Regions from separate parts of the Xenorhabdus griffiniae genome, predicted to be linked through region 1. Evidence: predicted binding sites of a transcription regulator. Region 1 holds the regulator's gene; the other holds the start of a gene.
What was found. The regulator PhoB, encoded in region 1, activates phosphate uptake and scavenging genes when phosphate is short. The targets are predictions, from matches to a motif close to CTGTCATAAAACTGNCNNAT.

Region 1 (15,511 bases):
AATTCTCCTTTTGGGGGTTGGAGTTTGCCATTTGCCTGGTTGCGAGCACGACGCTGACTCCAAAATGCCCGATAGACAATGCCTTTGACTTCAAATTCTACTTCAGCAAGGCACTCTGCGGTATGACGGGTCATTAGCTCATTTTGTGAGGCTGAAATGGTGTTGAGCCTTGGTGTTTCATGATAAAGGGCGAGACAAATAGCATCCAATAAGGAGGTTTTTCCTGCACCTGTTGGGCCGGTAATGGCAAACAATCCATTACTGGAAAAGGGTTCTGCCGTAAAGTCTATTTTCCATTCACCTTGCAGGGAATTGATATTTTTCAGCCGTAAGCTAAGAATTTTCATGGCGTGTTCTCTTCAAGTTATTGCTGAGAAATATCATCCAGCGTTTGTTTAAACAGGGTGGTTAGGCGTTGTTTTTGCGCGGGATCGTCGATTTCTGCCAGTGCTAAACGACGTTCAAAGACCTCATTGACGCTCAGTTCAGTAAGGGTTTCTTTATTTTGTGCAGACAGCGACAGTTGGCGAGTGTTTTTGCTACGGCGTAGCAAGATAATCTCAACAGGCAGGCTTTCACTTAGGGCCTGAATGCGTTTTTGGATATCGGGCAGATAATCTTGAGTTGCGACTTCAATATCCAGCCAAACCGGACGTTCTCCTTGATATTCCCTAAAAGAGTGTAATTGCTCTTCGATTTGTTTCAAATTACCACGAATAAGTTGCATTGGCTGATAATGCGGGATCGGTAACAGTGTGATGTTATCAAGTCTTCCTGATTTAAAGTCCACTAAGCAGACGCTTTTCTCCTGTCCCACTTCATCAAAACTGAGTGGAATAGGGGAACCGCTGTAGCGGATATGCTCTGATTTACCAATGAGTTGCGGGCGATGGATATGCCCCAGGGCAATATAGTCAGCAGGCGGAAATGATTGTGCGGGGAAGGCTTCTAATGTGCCAATGTAAATATCGCGAACGGAATCTGTTGTGGAAGCCCCCACCGTAGTGAGGTGACCAGTGGCAATAATCGGTAATGGCTGGCCGAGCTGTTCCCGTAATGCACAGGCTTGCTGGTAGAGACTATGGTAGTGTTTGGTGATGGCATCCTGTAGGGCCTGCTGTTTTTGAGCGCCTGATTGCCCCGCTTGGCTGGTGATAATATCCCGTGGACGCAGGTAGGGAATGGCACAGAGGATCGCTCCTGCATGACCCTTTCTGTTATTCAGGATCTTTATCTGCTGTGTTATATCTTCGGGTTCAGCATGGGTAATAACAGTGGTATTCAGGTAAGAAAGCAGGGATTTAGATTCATTGAGTGTGGCGACGGAATCATGGTTTCCACCGAGAATGACAAGTTGGCAGCCTGTGGGCTGTAGTGCCACAATAAATTGGTTATAAAGTTCACGTGCATAGCTGGGAGGAGAACCGGTATCAAAAATATCGCCGGCAATAATCAATGCGTCAACCTGATGCTGCACGATGTTTTCAATCAACCATTGTAAAAAGTGTTTATGTTCAGCGGCACGGCTTTTAGTAAAGAAATATTGGCCAAGATGCCAGTCAGATGTGTGAATAATTCGCATGATTTTCCCGCCGTTGCCTGAATGTTTTTCTTATCTGTTGCAGGTGCTAATTATAATGGCAGTGTGAGGGATGTCTTGTGCAATTCGATTTCCTTTACTGAATTTTCGAGCTGCTTCGCATCCATAGTGAAATATAACAAAAAGCAAGATTTTCTTTGGGAACCAGTTTGTATCTTGTTAATTGAGAAGTAAGGAGTTTCATAAAAGTGTCATAAAATTGACTCATAATGATTTGCAGTAAAAGTCACTAAATAGCGTTTCGAAATGATAGGAGTATTCCTTACCCTGCGCGGGGGTAAGGAACTCCAGCATCTGATACTTTCAGTAGTATGAAAACCTATTTAGCTTTAATGATATTAACGGAATTAACCATGGTTAAACGCATTTTGGTCGTTGAAGATGAAGTACCGATTCGTGAAATGGTTTGTTTTGCACTGGAACAGAACGGTTATGAAGCCATTGAAGCCGAAGATTACGATACAGCAATAAGACGTTTGTCTGAGCCTTATCCTGATTTGGTATTATTGGACTGGATGTTGCCAGGCGGTTCAGGGATACAACTTATCCGGCAAATGAAGCGGGATAATAACGCTAAGGCGATCCCTGTCATTATGGTCACAGCTCGGGTGGACGAAGAAGATCGGGTACGTGGTTTAGATGTCGGTGCGGATGACTATATCACGAAACCTTTTTCACCTAAGGAATTGATTGCCAGGGTTAAGGCTGTTTTGCGTCGCATTTCACCTATAGAGTTGGAAGACACTATTGATATGGATGGATTGGTTTTGGATCCATCATCCCACCGTGTTTCCAGTCATGGACAAGATTTGGAAATGGGGCCAACTGAATTCAAACTTCTCCACTTTTTTATGACTCATCCTGAGCGTGTTTATAGTCGTGAACAGTTACTCAACTATGTATGGGGAACAAATGTTTATGTGGAAGATCGTACGGTTGATGTACATATTCGACGCTTGCGTAAGGCGTTGGAGATAGGGGATCACGCCAGGATGGTGCAGACGGTGCGTGGTGCAGGTTATCGCTTTTCTACCCGCTATTGACTGTTTGGAGTAAAGTCGCGTGCTTGAGCGTTTATCTTGGAAAAAGTTGGTATGGGGGCTTGTGCTTTTTTGCTTGCCCGCTGTCATTTTGTCTCTTTTTATCGGTCACTTGGCATGGCTGCTGGTTATCGCACTATTTTTGGCTTTGGTATGGCATGGCTATAATTTGCTGAAATTATCCGATTGGTTATGGTTGGATCGCAATATGTTACCGCCAGCCGGTCGTGGCGGCTGGGAACCTATCTTTTATGGTATTTATCAGTTGCAACAACGCAATCGCAAACGACGTCGTGAACTCGCATTACTCATCAAACGCTTTCGTAGTGGGGCGGAATCATTGCCGGATGCTATTGTGATCATGACTACGGAAGGCAATATTTTTTGGTGTAATCGCCTGGCACAACATTTACTTGGGTTCCGCTGGCCTGAGGATAATGGTCAGCATATTTTCAACTTGCTTCGCTACCCTGATTTTAGCCGTTATATTACCGCGAATGATTTTTCCCACCCTCTGTCCATCGAATTGAATAATGGCAATATGATGGAGTTCCGCATTATGCCTTATTCTGAGAAGCAATTATTGATGGTCGCGCGTGATATCACCCAAAAACGGCAGTTGGAAAATGCCAGACGGGATTTTTTTGCCAATGTAAATCATGAACTCAAAACCCCCCTCACTGTCCTGCAAGGTTATCTGGAAATGATGGAAGATCAGGCGTTCGACAATAAGGTGAACCAAAAGGTTATCGGTACGATGCGGGAACAAATACGAAGGATGGATGGTTTGGTGCAACAACTGCTGCATCTTTCCAAAATTGAAGGAGGGGCGCAAGTGGACATGAATGAAGTTGTGGATGTTCCCAACCTGTTGAAGATATTGCAACGGGAGGTGTTGGCCTTGGGAAATGAGCAGTACGATATTGTGTTTGATATTGATGAAAATCTGAAAGTGTTTGGTAATGAAGAGCAGCTGGGCAGTGCAATGTCCAACCTGGTTTATAATGCCATTAGACATACTTCTCCGGGCACAAGGATTGAGGTGAGTTGGCGAAATGTTTCCCAAGGTGCGTTGTTCACAGTGAAAGACAATGGGGGTGGGATTAGTGCGGAGCATTTGCCACGCCTGACTGAGCGTTTTTATCGCGTTGATCGCGCCCGTTCGCGTCAGACGGGGGGGAATGGGTTAGGTTTGGCGATAGTGAAACATGCATTGCATCACTACAATACCCATCTCGATATTGAGAGCACTTTAGGAAAGGGTTCAGTCTTTAGTTTTTTATTAGCGTCTCAGCTTATTGTTTCTACCAAAAATAGTTTTATGCCAAAATGATTTATTGGCAGATGTGAGCAAAAAACACGCACGAATAAAAAAATGCACAAATCATATAGTGTGTATTCAATGATAGATAACAATAATAACTGATTTTAAAAAACAGTTCAGAATATTGTTCTGGTTTTTGGTTTACCGCTTGCCTTTTAGCGCTATAAAAGTTTTACTTGGGAGCAGTTGTTGGCGATTCTAGCTGTTATTATTACTATTATTCTGTAGCTTACGGCTATCAGTGAGTGTCATGCAGATCACTGATTGTTAAATCAGAATCCGGTTTCGCCAGTGAAAATTCAAGTACTTGCGATAGCTACTGTCGCAGATGCATCTCTTTTGACAATAATACATTAACAATCATTATGGCATACCGTTTATCATCTAAGGATATTTGGGCATTAGGTTTTATGACCTTTGCCTTGTTTGTTGGTGCGGGAAATATTATTTTTCCGCCTATGGTTGGCTTGCAGGCAGGAGAGAACGTTTGGATCTCAGCAGCCGGCTTTTTGCTAACCGCTGTTGGCTTGCCAGTCATTACTGTCATTGCGTTGGCAAAAGTGGGTGGAGGCATTGAAGCACTGAGTGCGCCGATTGGAAAAACTGCGGGCCTGATTCTGGCAACTGTCTGCTATTTAGCTGTCGGTCCTCTGTTTGCTACCCCCAGAACTGCAACAGTTTCTTTTGAATTGGGTATTGCTCCACTTACCGGAACAGGTGATCTTCCTCTATTTATTTATAGTGTGATCTATTTTGCACTCGTGGTGCTGATTTCATTATATCCGGGCAAACTACTGGATAGTGTTGGCCACATATTGGCTCCAATCAAAATCGTAGCATTAGCCATTTTGGGAATTGCGGCGGTATTGTGGCCGGCAGGTGGCCCTGTTCCTGCTATTGAAAGTTATCGGGAAATTCCGTTCTCAAATGGCTTTGTCAATGGCTATTTGACAATGGATACACTGGCTGCAATGGTATTCGGTATTGTTATTGTCAATGCAGCCCGTTCCAGAGGGGTTGAGGCTTCTTCCCTGTTGACGCGCTATGCAATGTGGGCTGGCTTGATTGCTGGTCTTGGCCTGACACTGGTGTACCTCTCTTTGTTTAAGCTTGGGGAAGGTAGTGGCACATTAGTGCCTACCGCAGATAATGGTGCTGTGATTTTGCACGCCTATGTCCAAAATATTTTTGGTAACTACGGTAGCTTCTTCCTCGCGTTACTGATTTTCATTGCTTGTATGGTGACTGCTGTCGGTTTGACTTGTGCTTGCTCTGAATTTTTCAGCCGTTATTTGCCATTGTCCTACCGTGCTCTGGTACTGATCTTAGGCACATTCTCCATGCTGGTTTCTAACGTGGGCTTAAGCCATTTGATTAAGATCTCAATTCCAGTGCTGACGGCCATTTATCCACCCTGTATCGCGCTGATATTGTTGAGCTTTACAATCCGTTGGTGGAATAACTTCATCCGCATTTTGGCTCCGGCCATGTCTGTCAGTTTGCTGTTTGGGATCTTGGATGCAATAAAAGCTTCTGAGTATCTGTCCCATTTACTGCCTGAGTGGGCGAAGCATCTGCCATTAGCGGATCAAGGTTTGGCTTGGTTGCTGCCTACCTTACTGACGGTTGCTGTGTGCGCTATTTATGACCGCGTCGTAGGAGGCGTAAAGCTCCCAAAGTATGAAGTGCAGACTGAAGAAAAGTAGGAATAAAGTCTGTTCATGATAAACATGGATAAGTGATGTTATAAGATGATAAAGGTGCGCTGCTGAAAACAGCCCACCTTTTTTTGTTGATTTATGCTGGATTAATAACCAATAGCGGCACCGGCAGGTCGTCGTGCATCGTTGGCACCATAGATGTAACCTTCACGGACAACACCTGATACGGCAGAATCATTGCCTGATGATTGTGGAGTCACCCCAGCAGCACCCGGTAATCCAATCATAATTAATTCTGTTGCTCCCCAAGGTGTCTGTTTCACCATTTTGTAGCCCATTTTTTCCAGTAAGTTTAGGGTGTCTTTCGACAAACCACGTTGCTCATAATAGACTTCGTCAGGTAGCCATTGGTGGTGGAACCGTGGACTATTGACGGCTTCTTGTGGTGGCATGTTGAATTCGATGATATTTAGCGCAGTTTGTAAAGTGATGGAGATAATGCGTGAGCCTCCTGGAGAACCTAACACCAGGAAGATTTTATTATCTTTGGTCACAAGTGTTGGGCTCATTGATGATAGTGGGCGCTTACCAGGGGCGATTGAGTTGGTTGCACCTTGTACTAGCCCATACAGGTTTTTCTCACCGACTTTAGTTGTAAAGTCATCCATCTCATCGTTGAGGAAAAAGCCTGTTCCTGGGGCAATGACGCCAGCACCAAAGCGTCCATTGATGGTGTAAGTTGTTGATACTGCGTTTCCTTCTTTATCTACCACGGAATAGTGGGTAGTTTCCGGTTTTTCATGGGGACCAATGCCTGGCTGAATATTTACCGATGGAGTGGCTTTATTTGGTTGAATCTCTTTTCTGATCGATTCGGCGTAACTTTTACTCAACAGTCGATCAAGTGGGTTGTTGATAAATGCCGGATCGCCCAAATAGGTATTTCTATCCATATAGGCGTGGCGCATGGCTTCTGTCAATGTATGAATATAAGCAGCAGAGTTGAATCCCATAGACTTAAGATCATAGCCTTCAACGATGTTTAATATCTCGCATAACGTCACCCCGCCAGAGCTGGGAGGTGGAGAAGAGATAAACTTGTAGCCTCGGTAACTACAGGTAACAGGCGTCGTTTCTGTGATGTGATAATTGGCGAAATCGGCTGCGGTAATAATTCCGCCTGCTTTTTTTGATGCTTGTGCAACTAATTGGGGAATTTTGCCGTGATAAAAAGCATCAGGTCCCTGTTTGGCAATCATTTCCAGCGTGTTGGCTAAATCGGTTTGGATGAGCCTGTCCCCTGGTTTGAATGGCGTACCATCTTTACGCAGGAAAATACGGGCAGCTTCTGGATCTTGGGCGAAACGCTTGACTGTGGTATCCAAAATATCGGTATCGCCACGGGTCAGTATATAGCCTTCGCGCGCCAGCTTGATAGCGGGTGCCATGACTTGTTCGCGGGTTAAAGTGCCGTACTTTTTCAGTGCCGCTTCAAATCCCATCACTGTGCCTGGTACAGCAATCGCGTTATAACCATACAGGCTGGCACCTTTGATCACTTTTCCATCTTTATCCAGATACATATCAGCGTTAGCCGCGGCAGGGGCTGTTTCACGGAAATTGATGAAAGTATCTTTTCCATTAGCGAGATGGATGGTCATAAAGCCACCACCGCCAATGTTGCCACAACAGGGATTAACCACGGCTTGGGCATATCCAACGGCAACAGCAGCATCAATGGCGTTACCACCCATTTTGAGAATATCTATGCCAGCTTGTGAAGCAAGGCGCTGTGAGCTGACAACCATGCCTTGTTTAGCTTCAACCGCAGGCTCAGTGGCAGAATAAAGAGGAGTAGAAATGAGCAGGGATACAGCGATAAGTGGTATTTTCCATGCCTTGAACATGTGTTGTTCTCCTGAGGATAGGTCAACTGTTAATTGATTTGGGTATTTGTGGTGCTTTTGTTGCTAATAAGTAATTTACCTTATCGAAAGCTCAGGATTTTGGAAAGTAAAAAACCAGCCGATTGAGCGGCTGGTTTGGAATGCTTCATAACGTAAGGTTATGAACAGGTTGAATCCTAACGGGATTACAGCTTGTCAGCGTTTTTGGTCAGGTATTTTGCTACGCCTTCCGGTGAAGCGCCCATACCTTCCTGGCCTTTTTCCCATTGTGCAGGGCAAACTTCGCCGTGCTCTTCATGGAATTGCAGAGCGTCAACCATACGCAGCATTTCATCGATGTTACGGCCCAGTGGCAGATCGTTAACGACTTGGTGACGTACAACGCCATTTTTGTCAATCAAGAAAGAACCACGCAGAGCAACACCTGCTTCTGGGTGCTCAATGCCGTAAGCTTTCATGATGTCACGTTTGATGTCAGCAACCATTGGATATTTGACTTCGCCAATGCCACCTTCGCTGATTGGAGTTTTACGCCATGCGTTGTGAACGAATTCAGAATCGAAGGAGACACCAACAACTTCAACCCCACGTTTCTGGAATTCTTCATAGCGATGATCGAAAGCAATCAGCTCAGAAGGGCAAACGAAAGTGAAATCCATTGGCCAGAAGAAAATAACAGCAGCACGGCCATTCAGGTGTTTTTTCAGATTGAAGTTATTAACAATTTCACCGTTACCGAGAACTGCGGCAGCTGTAAAGTCAGGGGCTTGGCGGGTTACTAAAACCATAATTGACTCCTGTGATTTTAAAAGGTGTTATGTAAAAACGGGTTACAGCATAAGGAATTAGGTTATAGCAATAAAGGATAAAATACCAATTGTTATAATAGATTTTACCTATCGATAAACTGTTTTTAATTCCTTTTAGACTACATAAGATAAAACTATTTATGAAAAGTTCAAGATAGTTGCTACTCAAGTAGATGCTTATTTGTTGCTAGTGCCATCATTTCTGGGTAGAACTGATAAAATAGTGTTTCAAAATCAAGGTAATGATTTTCTATATCCTGATACGAGCCGGCCAGTGCGGATAATTTGGGGCGCCTGCGAGCCATGCTCTGCAAGACATTGGCGATGCATGACATATCGGCATAACGGATGAATAAATTTTGTGACCAGAGGTAGTTGTTCAATTCCTGAAATTTTTCGGGGGTTGACGCGAGATGCGGTTCTATAGTGTTGTGGGCAAGATGGACAAATTCGGGCAGGGAGTAATTTTTTTCAAATTTGTCCCAATGTCGCGAGAGAAAGTGATCCCAGATGATATCAAGAGTAATGAGGGCAACGCGCCGATATTCGGGACGAAATAATTGACGTGCTTCCAGGACAAGCGGATGCTTGTCCGTCAGGCTATCTACCCGACGGTGCATACGGATACCCGCTACAATATCAGAACGAAATGCGCCTTCTGGAGAGCCGCGGACGAAATCTGCCATCAAATTCCCCAGTAAGGAACTTTCCGCTAAGGCAGCTAAATGAAGGTGTGCGAGAAAATTCATAGTGAGAGTATATCGCAAAGAATGCAGCGTAAATAGTTAAACCCGATGCTTCTTTGTTGCACCCTTGCACTTGCAGCACTAGACTAGTCCGCCTGTTTTTTTGAATGATACAGATAAAATGCGTGTCGCTGATTTTACATTTGAACTGCCAGAAGAGCTGATTGCTCACTATCCCCAGCCACAGCGAAGTGCTTGCCGCCTGCTTTCCCTTGATGGTGAAACAGGCAAGCTGACGCACGGTGTTTTTACTGATGTGCTGGATAAGCTGGAAGCTGGAGATTTATTGGTTTTCAATAACACCCGCGTTATCCCTGCGCGCCTGTTTGGCCGCAAAGCGACGGGGGGAAAGTTAGAAGTTTTAGTCGAAAGGATGCTGGATAATAAGCGAGTGCTTGCTCACGTTCGGGCTTCCAAGGCACCGAAAGAAGGTGCTGAACTTATCCTTGGTGAAGAGGAGAGCATTAAGGCAACGATGCTGGCGCGTCATGATACGTTGTTTGAAATCCGTTTTGATGATGAACGTGATGTGTTGACCATTTTGGAACAGATTGGTCATATGCCTTTGCCGCCTTATATCGCTCGTCCTGATGAAGATGCAGATCGTGAATTGTACCAGACAGTTTATAGTGAACGTCCAGGAGCCGTGGCTGCACCGACTGCGGGATTACATTTTGATGAACCGCTTTTGGCTGCCTTGCGTGAAAAGGGGGTTGAAATGGCCTTTGTCACCCTGCACGTTGGTGCCGGTACTTTTCAGCCTGTGCGAGTGGAATCCATTGAAGATCATGTGATGCATGCCGAATATGCGGAAGTGCCACAGGATGTTGTGGATGCAGTTCTGGCATGTAAAGCGCGTGGTAATCGGGTGATTGCTGTAGGAACAACATCGGTTCGTTCACTGGAAAGTGCCGCAAGAGCTTGTCAGGATGGGATTATCGCGCCATTTTTTGATGATACCCAAATCTTTATCTATCCTGGATTTGAATATCAGGTTGTTGATGTACTGATCACCAATTTCCATCTGCCAGAATCCACACTTATCATGCTGGTTTCTGCGTTTGCCGGTTATAAGAATACGATGAATGCCTATAAAGAAGCGATAGCAAAAGAATATCGCTTTTTTAGTTATGGTGATGCAATGTTTATTAATCGCAATAAAATGGCAGCCAAAGAACGGGTATCAGAAGAGTAAATACCGCAAGAAACGGTGCTGATATAAAATTAAATGCTTTGCAATAAAAGATTTTAAAATCAAAATACTCTTCATTTCAGCTTCGTTGAGTTGAATGGCGTCTAAACATAGCATCAGACTGTTTTTCTGATGTCTGGAGGTTAAGTGAAATTTGAGTTACAAAAGACGGATGGGAATGCCCGTCGTGGTCGTTTGATTTTTGATCGTGGCGTTGTGGAAACTCCGGCATTTATGCCTGTGGGAACTTACGGCACGGTAAAAGGGATGACACCGGAAGAGGTGAAAGAAACCGGAGCGCAAATCCTGTTGGGGAATACTTTCCACCTTTGGTTGCGTCCGGGACAGGAAATCATGAAATTGCATGGTGACCTGCATGATTTTATGCAGTGGCAAGGCCCTATTCTGACTGACTCTGGCGGTTTTCAGGTGTTTAGCCTCGGCGCCATGCGTAAAATCAAAGAGGAAGGGGTTCACTTCCGTAACCCAATTAATGGGACCCCTGTGTTTCTCAGCCCAGAGAAATCGATGGAAATCCAATATGATTTGGGTTCCGATATTGTCATGATTTTCGACGAATGTACGCCATATCCTGCTGATTGGGATTATGCCAAGCGTTCCATGGAAATGTCATTGCGCTGGGCTGCCCGCAGCCGTCAACGTTTTAATGAGCTGGGCAATAAAAATGCTTTGTTTGGTATTATTCAGGGCAGTGTGTACGAAGACTTGCGTGATGTTTCCATAAAAGGGCTGGTGGAAATCGGCTTTGATGGCTACGCTGTAGGGGGACTGGCCGTCGGTGAACCGAAAGAAGATATGCACCGTATTCTGGAGCATGTTTGCCCTCAGATCCCACAGGATAAGCCTCGCTATTTGATGGGCGTCGGCAAGCCGGAAGATTTGGTTGAAGGTGTTCGGCGTGGTATCGATATGTTTGACTGTGTGATGCCGACACGTAATGCCCGCAATGGTCACCTGTTTGTGACCGAAGGGGTTATTAAAATCCGTAATGCTAAACATAAAGAAGATACATCTCCCTTGGATGAGCATTGTGACTGCTATACTTGCCGCAATTATAGCCGGGCATACCTCCATCACCTTGATCGTTGTAACGAAATTCTTGGTGCAAGGCTGAATACGATACATAATTTAAGGTATTATCAGCGCTTAATGGCTGGAATTCGTCAGGCCATTGAAGAAGGCAAGCTGGAACAGTTTGTTGAAGCGTTTTATCAGCAGATCGGTAAACCCGTTCCGCCGTTAAATATATAATTTATCGTGACTAATCAGTCTCAATATGTGTAGCATATTGGGCTGGTTTTTGATCGAGCCACTGCCGATTTTCAATCGTAATGTTTTCGGCAGTCATATTTTCGATAACAATGAGGGAAATTTGATGAGTTTTTTTATTTCTGAAGCTGCGGCAGCTGCTGGCGCACCCGCGCAAGCTCAGGGAAGCCCATATTCTCTGATTATCATGCTGGTTGTTTTCGGTTTGATTTTCTATTTCATGATCCTGCGTCCACAACAAAAACGTACCAAAGAACATAAAAAACTGATGGATTCCATCTCCAAAGGGGATGAAGTGCTGACTTCTGGTGGTTTGGTGGGGCGTGTCTCTAAAGTGTCTGATACCGGCTACGTGGTTATCGCCTTAAATGACACCACAGAAATAACTGTCAAACGTGACTTCGTTGCTGCCATTTTGCCGAAAGGTACAATGAAGGCTATTTAATTTTCCGATTTTTCCCGAAGGGAACTGCCGTGTTGAACCGTTATCCTTTGTGGAAGTATCTGATGCTGATCGCTGCGATCCTCATCGGTTTGCTTTATGCACTTCCCAACCTTTATGGTGAGGATCCGGCTGTACAAATCACTGGCGCGCGAGGTATTGCCGCCAGTGAAAAAACGCTGGACCAAGTCCGTAATGTTTTAGAAAAAGATCAAATCAAGAGCAAGTCTATTGCATTGGAAAATGGCGCAATCCTTGCTCGTTTCAGTAGCACTGATGTGCAGCTCCGTGCGCGTGAAGCGTTGGTTTCTGCACTGGGTGAACTGTATGTTGTGGCATTGAACCTTGCGCCTGCGACGCCTGTCTGGTTAAGAGCAGTCGGTGCTGAGCCGATGAAACTGGGGCTTGACCTGCGTGGTGGTGTTCATTTCTTGATGGAAGTGGATATGGAAACCGCTCTGGGTAAATTGCAGGAACAGAATATTGATGGCCTGCGCTCTGAACTGCGTGAGCAAGGCATCCCTTATTCAACTATCCGCAAAACGGATAATTATGGCGTCGAAGTTCGTTTCCGCGATAACGATGCACGCTCTAAAGCGGAAAGTTATCTTGAACCTCGTCACCGTGATTTGGTGTTCTCTAATGAAGCCAACAGCACGCTGAAAGTGGTGATGAGTGATGAGCGTCTGCGTGAAGCTCGTTCTTATGCAGTGCAGCAGAACATCACTATCTTGCGTAATCGTGTCAACCAATTGGGCGTTGCAGAACCTCTGGTTCAACGTCAAGGTGCAGACCGCATTGTGGTTGAACTGCCTGGTATTCAGGATACTGCCCGCGCAAAAGAAATTCTTGGGGCAACCGCAACACTGGAGTTCCGTCTGGTCAATACCAATGTTGACCAAAATGTTGTGCAATATGGCCGTATTCCGGCTGATTCAGAAGTGAAATATACCCGTGATGGTAATCCGGTTGTACTGTACAAACGCGTTATCCTGACGGGTGACCATATCACCGACTCGACTTCCAGTGCTGATGAGAATGGTTATCCACAGGTGAATATTTCCTTGGATAGCGCTGGCGGCACAGCCATGTCTAATTTCACCAAAGATAATCTGCACAAGCCAATGGCAACGTTGTTTGTGGAATATAAGGACAGCGGCAAGAAAGATGCCAACGGTCGTGCGATTTTGGTTAAGCAAGAAGAAGTTATCAACATTGCTACGATTCAGTCACGCTTGGGTAACAGTTTCCGTATTACCGGCATTAGCAATCCGACAGAAGCTCGTCAGTTATCACTGTTACTGAGGGCAGGGGCGTTGATTGCACCGATCCAGATTGTAGAAGAGCGTACGATTGGGCCAACTCTGGGCTTGCAGAATATTGAGCAGGGCCTTGAAGCGTGTTTGTGGGGGCTGATTGCTTCTGTCGTCTTTATGGTGATTTACTACCGCAAGTTTGGTCTGATTGCGAGTTCTGCGTTGCTGGCTAACCTGGTGCTGATCGTCGGTATTATGTCCCTGTTGCCGGGAGCGACTCTGACCATGCCGGGGATTGCGGGTATCGTCTTAACGCTTGCCGTCGCCGTGGATGCGAACGTATTGATCAACGAACGTATCAAAGAAGAATTGCGTAATGGCCGTACGGTACAGCAGGCAATTCACGAAGGCTATAAAGGAGCGTTCTCCAGTATCATCGACGCAAACCTGACTACGCTGATTACGGCTGTCATTTTGTATGCAGTGGGTACTGGCTCTATCAAGGGCTTCGCAATCACCACCAGTATTGGTGTGGCGACTTCAATGTTCACTGCTATTGTGGGAACACGTGCAATCGTGAACTTGCTGTATGGTGGCAAGCGTATCAATAAGTTGTCAATTTAAGGAGCACGTTGTGGCACAGGATTATACTGTTGAACAATTAAACTATGGGCGTAAAGTTATCGACTTTATGCGCTGGGACAACGTTGCCTTTGGGATTTCGTTCCTGCTGTTGATCGCTTCCATCGTCATGATAAGCACTCGTGGTTTTAACTGGGGGCTTGATTTTACCGGTGGTACGGTCATTGAGGTGAAACTGAGTCAACCTGCGGATCTGGACAAGATGCGTGCGAGCCTGAGCCAGAATGGTTTTGCTGATCCTCTTTTGCAAAATTTTGGCAGCAGCCGTGATGTTATGGTTCGTATGCCACCTGTGGCTGGTAATGCAGGGCAAGAGCTTGGCAATAAGATTATCTCGGTGATTAACCAGGATATTGATAAAGATGCCAAGGTTAAACGTGTCGAATTCGTTGGCCCCAGTGTCGGGAACGAACTGGCACAAACCGGAGCGATGGCATTACTGGTTGCACTGATCTGTATCCTGATTTATGTCGGTTTCCGCTTTGAGTGGCGTCTGGCATTGGGGGCAGTTATTGCACTGGCGCATGACGTGATTATTACATTGGGTATTCTGTCGTTGTTCCACATCGAAATTGACCTGACTATTGTTGCGTCATTGATGTCCGTTATCGGTTATTCATTGAACGACAGCATCGTAGTGTCGGATCGTATCCGTGAGAACTTCCGTAAGATACGCCGTGGTACGTCGTATGAAATCACCAATATTTCCCTGACTCAGACTCTAAGCCGTACCATCATGACTTCCGCAACTACGTTGTTGGTTGTATTGATGCTGTATATTTTCGGTGGCGAAATGCTGAAGGGGTTCTCACTGGTCATGTTAATCGGTGTTTCTATCGGTACAATCTCTTCTATCTATGTTGCTTCTGCCCTGGCTTTGAAATTGGGTATGAAGCGTGAGCATCTGATCCAGCAGAAAGTTGAGAAAGAAGGGGCAGATCAGCCCTCCATTCTTCCTTAATTATTTTGCATGATCGAGCACTGATATCGCTTAAACACCCTGTGAGTACTTACTGACAGGGTGTTTTTCGTCATCACTTCAAGGTAAACTGTTATCCCTTCGGTTAACTGTCAGGAAACGATATGCATTGCCCATTTTGCGCAGCCGTTGATACTAAAGTTATTGATTCCCGTCTGGTAGGGGCTGGCTCACAAGTGCGCCGTCGCCGTCAGTGCCTGGAATGTCATGAACGCTTCACGACGTTTGAAGTTGCAGAGCTGGTAATGCCACGAGTCATTAAAAGTGATGATATTCGAGAGCCTTTCGACGAAGAAAAATTGCGTCGTGGAATGCAGAAAGCACTGGAAAAACGTCCTGTCAGCTCTGATGATGTAGAAATGGCAATCAGTCACATTAAATCACAGGTACGGGCTACAGGAGAACGTGAAATTCCGTCCAAAATGATCGGAAACTTTGTCATGGATGCGCTGAAGAAACTTGATAAAGTGGCCTATATCCGTTTTGCGTCTGTTTATCGCAGCTTTGAAGATGTTCGCGAATTCGGTGAAGAGATTGCCAGATTACAAGATTAAACGCTGTTACTCTTACTAAAAACCAGAAACTGATTAAACGCTATGACACTTGATGAAATATATATGTCC
Region 2 (15,511 bases), 700 kb from region 1:
TCTTTTTGCTCTCACTATTCGTGCCTAAAATACGCCGTAACTATCGGGAGCCGCTGTTTTATCTTGCTATTGTCATCTGGTTCGCGCTGATCCTGCCGAACGTTTGGTGGCTGGTGCATAACGATTTCGCCGCCTTTAAATGGGTCGGTTCCCAAATTCAGAAAGGGTTCAACTTACATACTACGCGCGCGCTACTTTCCGTGTTCTACCCGTTAATTATCGTCAGTGTCATTATTTATCTGTTGGGTGGACGGATTGGCTGGCCCAGGCAGCAATCCAATGCGCTGGCTAATATCGTGATCCTGCTGCCCCTGCTGATTATTTACGGCTGGTTCTCCTTCAATCAGGGTGGGCGTATGACCGAATGGGTACAACCTTTTATGGTCGTTTCACCAGCCCTGTTAGCAGGCTCAATAACGGTATTCCCCAACAACCCCCTGCGAGGCACATTACGGGGGCTGGCGGTGTTTGGTGTATTCGTATTGATCGGTTATGTCGGTGTGATGATGGCAAATGTCCGTGATGCAGGACAAAAATTTGTTGGCATAAAAACCTTTGCCAGCCAACTTGATCAACGCTGGAACGAACTGTATCCAACCCCATTGCGTTATGTGGGTGGCGAATATCTGCATCAATGGCTGACATTTTATAGCCACTATCGTCCCGAAACGATGCAACCCTGGGAATTAGATAATGGTGTACCACCCAATATCTATAACCGCCATATCAAAGAAAGCAATATAGTGAAATATGGTGCTTTGCTAGTGGGAGAGCGAGGAAAGGAGTGTGCCGAGGAAGATTTCCAACATACGTTTGCACGATGGCCATCATTGGTGCTCAGTCACAAAGAAACGTTTTCCTTCCAGGCCCAACCCAGTGCTGAGTTCGACACTGTCTGCATTGGCTTTATCGCTCCTGAGAATATTCAATGATAATCAGCAAGCCTGACACAATTTGCTGTCAGGCTTTCTCTTAATCACTGTTTCAATCGTGCTCAATGGGCATCCACAAACACCATTTTCAATACAAACAATAGTGTCACGACAAAAACACATGGGCCAACTTCACGCCATTTGCCCGTACCCAATTTCATGGCACAGTAAGCGATAAAACCCAGTGCAATGCCTTCAGTAATGGAGAAACTAAATGGCATCATCACCGCGGTGATAAAAGCAGGAACGGATTCGGTCAGATCATTCCATTTTACCCTTGTCAGGCTGGACGTCATTAAAACGCCCACATAGACCAAAGCTCCCGCTGTGGCATAGGCAGGCACCATGCTTGCCAGCGGAGAGATAAACATCACCAACAGGAATAAAATACCCACGACAATCGCCGTCAAGCCAGTTCTGCCGCCAACAGAAACGCCAGACGAGCTTTCAATATAGGCGGTAACCGAAGAAGTTCCTATGTAAGAACCCGCCACCGAACTGATACTGTCTACGTACAAGGCTTGTTTCATACGCGGGAATTTGCCATTGCTGTCGGCAATACCCGCTTTATCCGTCACACCAATTAATGTGCCGGAAGAATCAAACAAGTTCACCAACATAAATGAGAAAATTACACCAACCAACGCAATATCCAGTGCGCCTTTGACATCAACGTTACCTACCACACTCATCACACTGGGTGGCAAATCAAAAATACCGTGATATTCCACATATCCCATCAGCAAGCCGATACCGGTTGTCACGATAATTGAAACCAACACCGCCGCATGGAAACTACGTGCCGCTAAAATGGCAATGATGAAAAAGCCCAATGTTCCTAACAAAACATTATGGGACGCAAAGTTGCCGATTGAGACAATCGTGTCGGGATTAGCCACAATAATGCCGGCATTTTTCAGCCCCATCATGGCGATGAAAAGGCCGATACCACTGGTAATACCCACACGCAGGCTCAATGGAATATTGGCGATCATCCAGTAACGGACACGAAAGAGAGTCAATATAAATAGTCCCACTGCCCCCCAGAAAATGGCTCCCATGGCAACCTGCCACGAAATACCCATCGCACCGACCACAACAAAGGCAAAAAACGCGTTCAATCCCATCGCAGGTGCAACGGCAACAGGCAGATTCGCTACCAATCCCATCATAATGCTGCCAACGGCGGCAATTAAACAGGTCGTGACAAATACGGCTTTAATATCCATACCTGCCACCGCCAGAATTTGCGGGTTAACAAAGACGATATAAACCATCGTCAGAAACGTCGTTAAACCGGCAATGATTTCAGTACGAACTGTCGTGCCATGTTCCCCTAATTTAAACACGCGCTGAAGCAAGCCCTGACGATGAGCAGAGCCAGAATTTATTGTGCTCATGTATATTGTTTCCCAAAAAACGAAGTTTTCGACCTATCCTACAGGAAACCTATATAAATCGTTACCCTGAAATGGCAAAAAAAGAAAACGTTTGCGATGCGTGTAATCAATAGGTTAAATAACATTATGATTCTTGAGGGGATTCATTTTGCGACGATATTTTATTCGATTAGTCCGCTATTGATCTGGCAAAAGCAATTCAGGGTGACATAGCTGCAAGAATGTCGTTAAAGATGTCTCTCCACTCATCCTCTGTCATATCCATTAAGCCAAAAAAGCGCAGAACAAATGCCCCTTCTGTAGCTAAAAACGCCAAACGTGCCTGACGACCTTCTTCCGTCGTTGTATCCAAGCCTGCTATGCGTTGTCGATACCAGATACGGGTCGATTCAAGATGTTCCGGTGTTTGTAATAAAGCAGCCATTAAACCCGCCGCCTTTGCCGTTGATGCTTCATCCGACCGACTAGTCGCTTCAATATGCGCGCGCACGGCCGTCAGCGGGTGGGGGTTATCTCCAGCAATTTCATGAAACTGTCCGTTATAACTCGCCTCCCAACGCTCAAACATCGCATCAATCAGGCCATCTTTTGTGCTAAAACTGTATTGTACTCCCCCCTTGGTAATGCCAACTGCCTTCGCCAACGCATCAATCGTGAGAGCCGCAGCACCATGTGTTGTGACAATGTGTTCCGCTGCATCCAACAGAACTTCCCGATCAATTGTTTTACGTCGTCCCATGCAAACCTCCTTTTAATTAAATACGTATGTATTTATAATGATCGTCAACAATTTAGTCAAGGTTCGACAAGGTTGCCGAACCGCATTGGTGAATTTGCTTATGAAATCGAATATCCGCTGGCTTGTGCTCGCTATTATTTCCAGTGCACTTTTCTTAGTTGTTATTGATATGACCGTGCTATACACCGCTTTGCCACGGCTGACGCATGATTTACATGCTTCTGCTTCAGAAAAACTGTGGATCATGAATGCTTATACGCTAACTATTGCAGGGTTACTTCCCGCTATGGGGGCGTTAAGTGACCGTTTTGGTGCAAAAAAACTGTTTACTAACGGGTTAGCCATTTTCGGTGTGGCATCGTTGATGGCGGCATTTTCCCCCAACCCCGCCACTCTGATTGCTGCGCGTGTGGTGCTTGCTTTTGGCGCGGCGATGATGATGCCTGCGACACTCGCAATAGTCCGGCACGCATTTGCAGATCCAAACGAAAGGGCACTTGCCATTGGTATCTGGTCTGCTATCGCATCAGGCGGTGCCGCGCTTGGTCCGGTTATCGGCGGATTCCTGCTCGAATATTACTGGTGGGGATCGGTTTTCCTGATCAACGTCCCGATTGCTCTCATTGCATTTGGCTTTGCACTGGTCGTTATTTCTAAAAGCCCAAACAATTCAGGCCATTCTTTTGACCTTATTGCTTCTGTGCAAATCATGATTGGCCTGGTAAGTATCACCTATGCGATCAAGGAATTAAGCAAACCAATACCTTCATTGCTGACCACCGTGATAGTCGGCATCACAGGTATTATTTTCACGGCCATCTTCATTCGTCGCCAGTTAAGTTCATCAACCCCCATGATCGATTTCAAGCTTTTCCGCAATCGCACTTTCACTGCGGGAGTTATCGCTGCTTTCGTTTCCACAGCAGCGCTAGTCGGCATGGAACTTGCTGTTAGTCAACGCTTCCAACTCGCCATGGGTCTATCTCCCTTGCTGGCGGGATTATTTATTTTACCCATTCCGATTGCCTCTTTTATTGCTGGCCCCCTGGCCGGAATTGCGATACCAAAATTTGGTTCTGAACGGATCATGTGGCTTTCACTCGCCCTTGCCGGACTGGGGAGCTTTGTTTACCTCGCTGGCCTGCAATCGCTTTTCGTGCAAATCACTGCATTTTGCATCATTGGCTTTGGTATTGGTGCAGCAATGACTGCTGCTTCCACATCCATCATGTTGAATGCTCCAGAAAACAGCGCTGGCACCGCCGCCTCTATTGAAGAAGTCGCCTATGAATTGGGAAGTTTAATCGGGATAGCCGCTCTTGGCAGTTTAATGGTAGCGGTCTATTCTGCCTCATTCACTCTTCCGGCGGAGATGGGCATCCCAGCACTGGCACGAAACAGTATTGATGAGGCTCTTATTGTCGCAGAAGGGCTAAAGGGAGAGGTTGCACTGTCGCTGATCCAGGCAGCAAAACAAGCTTTCAATCACTCATTCCTGTCGGTGTTGATCGCAGCGGGGACATTGCTGTTGTTGACTTCGGTGCTCATTGCAGTATTTGGAAAAGAAAAACGCTATTAATTAAGTCAATTAGGTAAATATACGCATTAAACTGCAAGTTGCAATTTAATGCGTATATTAATTTTGAGGCGCCACGGTCAAAACTTTTTACGTCAAAATCCGAAGATTGTTTGTACTTTTACGCCTCACTGAGAAGTGACGGGCAACATAATTGGCAATCAATTCCAGTGATAAACACATCACAAAATAAACCAACGCAACGAATAAAAAGACTTCCATCGGATAAACCATGCTGCGGTTATTCACTTGAGTCGCCAAAAATGACAATTCCGCCACGCCAACGATATAAGCCAATGAAGTATCCTTAATTAACGCAATCCACTGATTGATAAATGAAGGCACCATCATACGCAATGCCTGCGGCAAAACGATATGCCACAGGACTTCCCAACGATTGAAACCTAGTGATAACCCTGCCCGCCATTGACCATCACCAATCGCTAAAATTCCCGCTTTGACGCCATGTGCTAAATAAGCCGAAGTAATCAATGCCAGCGCACAGACAACGGTCGTACTTTCAGGGATCTCCATCCCCAATACGACAGGCAACAAGAAATATGTCCAGAAAATCAGCATAATGACCGGAATAGCGCGAAAGAAACCCAGTATTGCTGCCAATAAATTGGCCCAAAAACCGCGCAACATTGCCAGAGCAACGCCACCCAAAATACCCAATACGATGGAGATAGTCCCCGCTATAATGCTGATTACTAGCGTCAATGCCGCCCCTTCCAACGGCCCATCGGGAAAAGTTCCTAATAACAAGTAACGCCAGTTTTCTGCAATAACAGTAAAGTCCATATCAATACCCTCTCGCCAAGGTTCTCTGTTGGCGCCACTGTCCCCAGCCTTCCATCACAGCAATAATGGCAATGTAAAGCACTGTCGCCACACCAAATGCCTCAAAGGTTTGTAAAGATTGGGTTTCCACCTGACGAGAAGCATAGGAGAGTTCTGCCACACCAATCGCCATGGTTAATGATGAATTTTTGACAATATTCATGTATTGCCCCAATAAGGGTGGCATAGCTATTTTCAATGCCTGTGGCAATACAACGTGACGCATGGCCTGCCAGCCTGTTAAACCCAATGCATGGGCTGCATATTTTTGTCCGCGTCCAACGCCCTGAATGCCCGCACGCAACTCTTCTGCAACAAACGGAGCTGAATAGAGAGTGAGTCCGATGAATCCCGCCAGAAATTCAAAGGATGGCCATTCCAGTGTCAGACCGAAAATTATTGTGTCGTGAGGCGTGTTCAGCCATATCATCGCCTCTTGTGGCAAAATTTGCCCGGATGCGAAATACCAGAAAAACAGCTGTACCAACAAAGGGGTGTTACGAAATACCGTAGTGTAAGCCGTAGCCAGCCAGCGCAATGGCTTGATTTGGCTATCCCGTATCGCAGCAATCACAAAACCCAGTAAAGTGGAGGAAATAATGACACAGGCAGAAAGCCACAAGGTGATCAGAAATCCCTGCCAAAGCCATAGAAGATATTCAGGAGCCAGTAAATGCTCAGTAATAAATTGCTCAAACATATCATTCACCGCATAAACAAACAGCAAAGCCCCGCAATAACGGGGCTAATCAATTGGTGTTCTTAAATGGAAGCACTAAACAAACATTACTGTTTCGCCTGATCTGCTAACGGAGCAAATTTAAAATCACCCCGCGGTTGAGCGGATTTCGTTTCCGGGCCAAACCAGCGGTTATAGATTTTCTCTGCTTCACCCTCTTTTTCCAATTTCAGTAAGGTTTGGTTAACCGAATCAACTAATCGCGTTTCCCCCTTGGAAGCCGCAACTGCTTGATATTCACGGGTAATGCTAAAAGGGGAAATTTCAAAATCGGCTTTCTGTGCTTCCGGCACATTTGCCAGCAAGCCAACCAGTTTCGCATCATCCTGCGTGATCGCCTGGACATTGCCATTTCTCAGAGCCGCAAATGCCAATGGTGTATCGTCATATGAGATCACTTTAGCTGTTGGATAACGCTCACGTAAGGTGATTTCCTGCACCGTCCCCTTGTCTGCACCAATGCGCAGTTTGGCAATATCGTCCGGCTTGGTCAAAACACCTTTGCGGGCAATGAATTTCTGACCTGTTGCAAAATAAGGGATGGAAAAATCAACTTGTTTTGCACGTTCATCAGTGATCGTGAAATTAGCAGCAATTAAGTCAATTTTTTTGGAAGAAAGCAGAGGAATGCGATTTGCTGGATTCGTTGGTCGCAGCTCCAGCTTCACCCCTAAATCTTTGGCAATCGCATTGGCGATATCGACATCATAGCCTGCCAATTTTTTCGTTTGAGGATCGATAAAACCAAATGGTGGGTTACTGTCAAATACTGCAATACGTACCGTGCCAGCTTTTTTAATATCATCAAGTTTATCTGCTTTTGCCACTCCTGAAACCAATGCCAAGCTGGTCAGCAGAGCAGTAACCGCTACGCGAGATTTGTTGCCAATCTTCATTGTACACCCCTGTTGGTTATTAATTTTTATATATCAACAAAAGCTATCAATTTAGATATAGCACCTGAAATAATATAAAATACTATATTTATTCAATTTTAGAATAATAACTATTCTTTTTGGGTCAGTAATTTTTCCAAATTGTCACCACCGATATGGCGAAAGTCCTGTCCTTTGACGTAATAGAAGATAAATTCACAAATATTCTGGCAACGGTCACCAATGCGCTCAATAGAGCGGGCACAGAAGAGAGCTGTCATGACATTCGGAATGGTTCTGGGATCTTCCATCATGTAAGTCATAAGCTGGCGGATAATACTTTCGTATTCCTGATCGACTTTTTTGTCTTCACGGTAGATACGGATGGCTTCTTGCAGATCCATACGGGCAAAGGCATCCAACACATCATGCAACATTTGGATCGTATGACGCCCCAGTGATTCCAGGCTAACCAGCAAAGATTGCTGTTGATGTGAAAATCTTTCAAGCGCAGTTTTACAGATCTTATTGGCAACATCGCCAATGCGCTCCAGTTCAGCAATGGTCTTTGAAATAACCATGATCAGGCGCAGGTCACTGGCTGTCGGTTGGCGTTTTGCAATGATGCGGACACACGCTTCATCAATCGCCACTTCCATCATATTGACTTTCTGGTCATCCTCAATCACTTGCCGTGCCAATACTTCATCTTGGTTGTGCATCGCCAGAATCGCCTTACTAAGCTGTTCTTCCACCAAACCGCCCATTGTCATCAATTCGGTACGAATATGTTCCAGTTCAGCAGTGAACTGACCCGAGATATGCTTGCTGAGATTCAGATTGTCCATATTTTTCTATCCCCCCGTATTAACCGTAACGGCCAGTAATGTAATCTTCGGTCTGTTTCATCTTCGGTGTGGTGAATAATCTATCGGTGTCGCTAAATTCAATCAGTTCACCCAGGTACATAAATGCAGTGTAATCCGAACAGCGAGCCGCTTGCTGCATATTGTGGGTGACGATCACGACGGTATATTCCGATTTCAGTTCACTGATTAACTCTTCAATGCGTCCTGTCGAGATGGGATCAAGTGCCGAACAAGGTTCATCCAACAACAAGATCTCTGGACGAATGGCAATACCACGGGCAATGCACAGACGCTGTTGCTGGCCACCAGAAAGGCTATGCCCACTCTGGTGTAATTTATCTTTGGTTTCATTCCACAATGCCGCTTTGGTCAATGCCCATTGGACTCGTTCATCCATCTCTGTTCTGGGCAGTTTTTCAAACAGGCGCACCCCGAAAGCAATATTGTCGTAAATGGACATCGGAAATGGTGTTGGTTTCTGGAAGACCATCCCAACCTTGGCACGTAGCAAGGCAATATCTTGTGTGTCTGTCAGGATATTGGTGCCATCCAGAATAATTTCACCTTCAGCGCGCTGATCCCCGTACAATTCATACATTTTGTTGAAAGTACGCAGTAATGTGGACTTGCCACAGCCCGACGGCCCGATGAATGCCGTTACCTTGTTTTGTGCAATATCCAGCGTAATATTTTTCAACGCATGGAACTTGCTGTAATAGAAATTCAGATCACGCACCTGGATTTTACTTTCTGCGATTTTATTTACTGAAATAACGTCATTAGCCTTATTCATCAATATTTATCTCTTGAATACCTTCTGCTTTTATTCCGTTGAAAAAATATTAGTGCTTTTTCTTCGCAAACAGCGCACGCGCCACAATATTAATGAGCAATACACACAGGGTGATCAGCAATACTCCCGCCCATGCCAACTGCTGCCAGTCAGAGAATGGACTCATGGCAAACTTGAAAATAGTGACAGGCAAGTTTGCCATCGGCTGGTTAAGATCGGTACTCCAGAACTGGTTGGAAAGCGAGGTGAACAACAATGGAGCCGTTTCACCAGCGATACGAGCAATAGCCAGTAACACACCGGTCATAATGCCTGATATCGAGGCTTTCAACGTAATGGCAGAGATCATTTTCCATTTCGGTGTTCCCAAGGCATAAGCAGCTTCACGCAAGTTATCCGGCACTAATTTCAGCATATTTTCTGTCGTGCGAATCACAATGGGGATCTGCAACAGTGCCAGTGCCATTACTCCAGCCCACCCTGAAAAATGTTGCATCTTCGTGACCACAACGGTGTAGACAAATAATCCGACAACAATCGAAGGGGCTGAAAGCAGGATGTCATTAATAAAGCGGATGATTTCTGCCAGCCATGAATGGCGACCATACTCCGCCAGATAAATGCCCGCCATAATTCCCAATGGCGTACCAAACACCGTCGCCCAGAAGATCAGCAAGCCGCTACCCACAATGGCGTTTGCCAACCCACCACCCTCGGTATTCGGAGGCGGTGTCATTTCAGTAAACAACGCCAGCGACATGCCATCAATCCCTTTAGTGACGGTGGAGATCAAAATCCAGCCCAGCCAGAATAAACCGAATGCCATCGTCATCATGGATAACATCAGCGCCAGCCGATTTTTCTGACGACGCCATGACTGCATACGGCGGCGACTTTTCATCTCCGCTTCGTTTACTGTATTGACTAAATGTGAAGGTTGCTCATTGACGGTTGTCATCTCAGCGCAGCCCCTCATTTTTTGCCAGACTCATAATCATTAATTTTGACAACGCCAGGACAATAAAGGTGATGGCAAATAAGATCAGTCCCAGTTCCATCAATGCGGCGGTATGCAGGCCAGATTCAGCCTCAGCAAATTCATTTGCCAATGCAGAAGTGATACTGTTCCCCGGCATATACAGCGACAAACTATCAAGTTGGTAGGTATTACCGATAATAAAGGTGACTGCCATTGTTTCTCCCAATGCCCGGCCAAGTCCCAACATCACACCGCCAATCACACCATTCCGGGTATACGGCAAGACGATATGCCAAATCACTTCCCATGTTGTACAACCGATGCCATAAGCCGACTCTTTCATCATCACAGGGGTTTGTTCAAACACATCGCGCATGACAGAAGCGATATAGGGGATAATCATGATGGCAAGAATGACACCCGCTGCCAGAATGCCGATGCCAAAAGCAGGACCGGAGAATAGCGCCCCTACGATGGGAATGCTGGAGAGCACATCACCAACGGGTTGCTGGAAATAGGTGGCAAACAGCGGAGCGAAAACAAACAACCCCCACATGCCATAAACAATACTGGGGATCGCGGCCAATAACTCAATCGCCACACCCAATGGACGTTTTAACCAGTTTGGTGACAATTCCGTCAGAAACAGGGCAATACCAAAACTCACGGGAACCGCAATAATCAGGGCAACTAACGAAGTCATCAATGTGCCATAAATCGGCACCAATGCGCCAAACACCCCTGCCGGCGCATCCCACTCTTTACGCCATAAGAAAGCAAAACCAAATGCTTGTATACTCGGCCAGGAAGCAATGATCAGTGAAATGATAATGCCTCCCAGCAGAAATAAAGTTAACAGCGCCGCTAACTTCACCAAGGCGCTGAAAATAATGTCACCCTTTCTGCTCGGTGCTTTCAGTGCCGTTTTACGTTCGGCCATACGCTTCATTCTCATTTTAGGTTATTTCCCCTTAATAAAAGGAGAGATTACTCTTCCATGCTGCACGCACCTGGCTGACCACTTCTTCCGGCAGGGTGGCATAATCCAGATCTTTCGCCTGTTGTTTGCCATTGTTATAAGCCCAATCGAAGAATTTCAGCACTTCGGCACCGTTGGCAGCATTTGCCTGCTTTTTGTGGATGAGAATGTATGTAGTCGAGGTAATTGGCCACGCATGATCGCCTTTCTGGTTTGTCAGATCCTGCGCAAAACTGCGATTCCAATCCGCACCTTTGGCCGCTGCACTAAAGTTCTCTTCGGTCGGCGCTAGCACGGCACCATCCGCTGAAACCAGTTTGGTATAAGCCAGGTGATTCTGCTTCGCATAGGCATACTCGACATAACCAATCGAGCCGGGCAGACGCTGAACAAATGCAGCAATCCCGTCATTACCTTTACCACCCAATCCTGTTGGCCATTTGACGGTCGAACCCGTCCCAACTTTTTGTTTCCAATCGCCGTTAACTTTGGACAGGTAACTCGTGAAAACATAGGAGGTCCCTGAGCCGTCAGCGCGACGAACCACGGCAATATTTTGCTCTGGCAATTTGAGATCGGGATTCAGCTTGGTAATCGCTGAATCATTCCATTTTTTGATATTACCCAGATAAATATCACCCAGTGTTTTACCATCCAGAACCAACTGACCGGCTTTAACACCGGTAATGTTCACCGCCAGCACAATTCCACCGATAACCGTTGGGAACTGGAACAAGCCATCAGTCGCCAATTTTTCATCAGAAAGCGGGGCATCAGAGGCACCAAAATCGACCGTATTGGCAACAATCTGTTTTACACCACCAGAAGAGCCAATGCCTTGATAATTGATTTTGTTGCCCGTTTCTTTCTGATAAGAATCCGCCCATTGGGTATATATCGGTGCAGGAAACGTCGCACCTGCCCCCGTCAGGCTGGTGGCCGCGAATGAAGACAGGGATGTCATGGCAAATACAGCAACCATGATACTCGCCACGGTGGTACGCATTAATTTCATACTATCTCCTGTTGGATTTCCTACTGGGATACGCATCATTAATGAAACACAAATGTCAGGTATCACTGACAATCTGATTTTTAGGTAACAAAATGATTCAATAATGAAAATAAGCGAATTCAATGACAATAAGATGTATGAATTATGACATTTTTATGACAGGTGGTTTCGACAATACCTTATTTCGCATTCAATGCGATTTTCATCTTGTATTCAACGGAATAGATATACGAATGGACAGCCCCTGTTTTTCACTGCTCCCCACCTGAATATCTCCCCCATGGCTATCAATGATACGGCGGATGATCGCCAGCCCTAGCCCCACACCACTATTTATTTCACGTCTATTATTTCCTTGCATAAAAGGTTGGAATAAAACAGCGGCTTCTTCTTTCGTCATTCCAGTACCGTTGTCCTCAACTTGAAACCAGCCAAATTTTTCTGTTGAGCCACTACTGATGCGGATCCACCCATTGCCGTAACGACGAGCATTAGTAAGCAAATTGACCAGTACACGTTTGATGGAAAAGGGATGGGCTAAAATGAAAATCGAACTTGTCGCTAAACGATTTTCAATATCTGTATCTGTGACACAACGCTGCTCTGCTGTAATCACCTCTTCAAGCAACCCATTCAATTCACAGCATGTCATCGGCATCTCCTGCCCTGCTCGCTGATAATCAATGAATTGATCAATCATGGCATTACACTCTTCAATGTCCTGATGGACAGATTCTGTCAGAAAATCATCTTTTCCCTCCATCATTTCCATCGCCAGACGGATACGGGTAAGCGGAGTACGCAAGTCATGGCTCACGCCAGCTATTAATACCGCCTGATCGCTTTCCTGTGATTTCAGTTCTATCGACAACTGGTTAAGCGCCCTAATGACGGCACGAATCGCGGGCATCCCCATTTCAGGCACTGATGAACCTCTTCTTCCTTTTCTGATGTCGATAACGGCTTTTTGCATCGCCTTTAATGAGTGTTTCTGGATAGCGGAATATCGCCAGAACACCATAAACACAGACAATGCCATCGCAAAAACACTGATAAAGAGATAGGGAAATACCGCGTTAAAAGGGAGTGCTTCTAATACCACCAGCAGTAAGGTGATCAATGTGCTGAACAGCAAACTGCCCAGCACTAAGTACAGGACACGAAAACACAAAGTACGCAGAGAAAGCCAAAACTTTTTCACGCTGGGCTTTTTCATACCTTGTTTCCATCAGGAACAAAAACGTATCCCAGCCCCCAGACCGTCTGGATATAACGTGGATGGGTAGGATCTTCTTCAATCAGGCGACGCAGACGGGAAATCTGGACATCAATGGAACGCTCCATCGCACCATACTCTCGCCCCCGAGCCAAATTCATCAACTTATCCCGTGATAATGGCTCTCGTGGGTGAGAAACCAACACCTTCAGCACGGAAAATTCCCCACTCGTCAAAGGTAACAACTCATCTCGATGAAACATTTCACGCGTTCCAAGATCAAGTTTAAATTTCCCAAACTTGATCACTGCATTATCCGGCGTCGGCGCCCCCGGCAGTTCCTTCGTCTGTCGCCGCAGGACAGCACGCATACGTGCTAACAATTCACGCGGGTTAAAAGGCTTGGCAAGATAATCATCAGCACCAATTTCAAGCCCAACAATCCGATCAATCTCTTCCCCTTTCGCGGATATCATGATGATCGGGATCGCGTTATGCTGACTTCTCAGCCTGCGACAAATAGACAACCCATCTTCACCCGGCAACATTAAATCTAAGACAATCAATTGGATGGATTCTCTGGTCAATAAACGATCCATCTGTTCTGCATTTGCGGCACTACGCACCTGGAATCCTTGTTCGGATAAATAACGTTCCAGTAACGCCCGCAAGCGCATATCATCATCAACAACAAGGATTTTATAACTCTCTTGCATGTTTCAGCTCCTAAGATGCTCCATGCCCGCAACATCCATCACTTTCACAGAAAACTCATAATGCTAATAGAAACTTAACCGCATGTATTTTAAGGCAACTTATGCCAAAGGCTGATAACTAATTTCCAGTATCCAGTAAGTCACTACGCCATTCGGTGTCATCACCGTGACTTCATCATCAACCTGCTTACCCAGTAACGCCCTCGCCACCGGAGAATCAATGGAAATCCATTTTTTTGCCGGATCGAATTCATCCGGTCCCACCAAACGAAATAGGTGTTCTTCCTCATACTCGTTTTCAACTTTTACCCATGCCCCAAAAAAGACTTTCCCTTCTTGTCGCGGATCAGGATCGACAATTTGCAGAATATCCAGACGCTTGGACAAAAAACGCACTCGGCGGTCAATTTCCCTTAACCTTTTTTTACCATAAATGTACTCTGCATTCTCTGAACGATCCCCCAATGCAGCAGCATCTGAAACAGCTTGGGTAACTTTAGGGCGTTCAACTTTCCAGAGATATTTCAATTCCTGATCAAGTACATGCCAACCCTCTCGGGTAATATAGTGACTCTTGTCCATGAAAAAACTCACTTGAGAAAAGATGATTAATGGCGGAGTACTATATCTCATCAACTCTCATCAACCCAATCCCAACCTAGAAGATATTTGATGAATTCTGTCGCAACATGATCGAAATATCGCGCTAAACTGGAAATTATTGCGCTCAACACGTATAAATGGAGCCAGTTTGAACCATGCCGATACTGTTTCAGATGAAATCTGATCTTATCCGGCTCTGTCTGACGATGTTTCAGAATATCTACAGACCCTAAAGAAGTTGAAGAAAACAGACCATGAATGAATCTTTAAGTCGAATCATTGCCGGTGAGCTACAAGCTCAACCACAGCAAATCCTAGCTGCCATCTCCTTGCTTGATGAGGGAAATACGGTTCCCTTTATCGCCCGTTACCGTAAAGAGGCCACCGGTGGTCTGGATGACACACAGCTCCGCCAACTCGAAAACCGTCTCGGTTATCTGCGTGAACTGTCCAACCGCCGTCAGACTATCCTGAAATCGATTGAGGAACAGGGAAAACTAACCGTTGAGCTGGCAGAAGCGATTAACGCAACGCAAAGCAAGACTGAGTTGGAAGATCTGTACCTGCCTTATAAACCTAAACGCCGTACCCGTGGACAAGCTGCCATCGAAGCCGGATTGGAGCCTCTGGCCGACCTGCTATGGCAAGATCCACAGCAAGAGCCAGAACTGGCGGCGGCTGCCTATGTCAATGCTGACAAGGGCGTTGCTGATACCAAGGCAGCATTGGATGGCGCACGTTATATCCTGATGGAACGTTTTGCCGAAGATGCAACCTTGCTGGCGAAGGTACGTGACTATTTATGGAAAAATGCTCACCTGGTTTCTAAGGTTATCGAAGGTAAAGAGGAAGAAGGCGCGAAATTCAGCGATTACTTCGACCACCACGAAGCCATTGCTGTTGTTCCTTCCCACCGTGCCCTTGCTATGTTCCGTGGACGGAACGAAGGTATCCTGCAACTCTCTTTGAATGCGGATCCACAATTTGAAGAAGCACCGAAAGAGAGTCACTGCGAACAAATTATTACCGATCACCTGAATCTGCGCCTGAACAATGCACCGGCTGACAATTGGCGCAAAACAGTGGTGAGCTGGACATGGCGTATCAAGGTACTGCTGCATCTGGAAACCGAACTCATGGGCACACTGCGTGAGAAAGCCGAAAACGAGGCTATTAACGTATTCGCCCGTAACCTGAATGACCTGCTGATGGCTGCGCCTGCGGGTATGCGTGCAAC

Region 2: pstS (phosphate ABC transporter substrate-binding protein PstS) is a predicted target of PhoB. The motif match lies at 11,882-11,901, and genes of this name have one in related genera.

Annotation. Positions count from the first base shown of each region.
Region 1 covers NZ_CP147737.1:901,252-916,762, reverse strand. Annotated here, with positions in the region: gene WDV75_RS04050 (AAA family ATPase) at 1-347, opposite strand, end outside; gene sbcD (exonuclease subunit SbcD) at 365-1,582, opposite strand; gene phoB (phosphate regulon transcriptional regulator PhoB) at 1,954-2,643, shown strand; gene phoR (phosphate regulon sensor histidine kinase PhoR) at 2,663-3,973, shown strand; gene brnQ (branched-chain amino acid transport system II carrier protein) at 4,330-5,670, shown strand; gene ggt (gamma-glutamyltransferase) at 5,772-7,532, opposite strand; gene WDV75_RS04020 (peroxiredoxin C) at 7,718-8,320, opposite strand; gene WDV75_RS04015 (ACP phosphodiesterase) at 8,503-9,090, opposite strand; gene queA (tRNA preQ1(34) S-adenosylmethionine ribosyltransferase-isomerase QueA) at 9,209-10,282, shown strand; gene tgt (tRNA guanosine(34) transglycosylase Tgt) at 10,427-11,551, shown strand; gene yajC (preprotein translocase subunit YajC) at 11,676-12,014, shown strand; gene secD (protein translocase subunit SecD) at 12,044-13,891, shown strand; gene secF (protein translocase subunit SecF) at 13,902-14,870, shown strand; gene nrdR (transcriptional regulator NrdR) at 14,993-15,442, shown strand; gene ribD (bifunctional diaminohydroxyphosphoribosylaminopyrimidine deaminase/5-amino-6-(5-phosphoribosylamino)uracil reductase RibD) at 15,485-15,511, shown strand, end outside.
Region 2 covers NZ_CP147737.1:203,933-219,443, reverse strand. Annotated here, with positions in the region: gene WDV75_RS01015 (glycosyltransferase family 39 protein) at 1-932, shown strand, start outside; gene WDV75_RS01010 (NCS2 family permease) at 995-2,332, opposite strand; gene WDV75_RS01005 (TetR/AcrR family transcriptional regulator) at 2,532-3,071, opposite strand; gene WDV75_RS01000 (MFS transporter) at 3,172-4,650, shown strand; gene WDV75_RS00995 (amino acid ABC transporter permease) at 4,738-5,451, opposite strand; gene WDV75_RS00990 (amino acid ABC transporter permease) at 5,453-6,190, opposite strand; gene WDV75_RS00985 (ABC transporter substrate-binding protein) at 6,277-7,125, opposite strand; gene phoU (phosphate signaling complex protein PhoU) at 7,236-7,952, opposite strand; gene pstB (phosphate ABC transporter ATP-binding protein PstB) at 7,972-8,766, opposite strand; gene pstA (phosphate ABC transporter permease PstA) at 8,816-9,724, opposite strand; gene pstC (phosphate ABC transporter permease PstC) at 9,726-10,685, opposite strand; gene pstS (phosphate ABC transporter substrate-binding protein PstS) at 10,717-11,739, opposite strand; gene WDV75_RS00955 (ATP-binding protein) at 11,942-12,955, opposite strand; gene ompR (two-component system response regulator OmpR) at 12,952-13,671, opposite strand; gene greB (transcription elongation factor GreB) at 13,771-14,253, opposite strand; gene WDV75_RS00940 (Tex family protein) at 14,529-15,511, shown strand, end outside.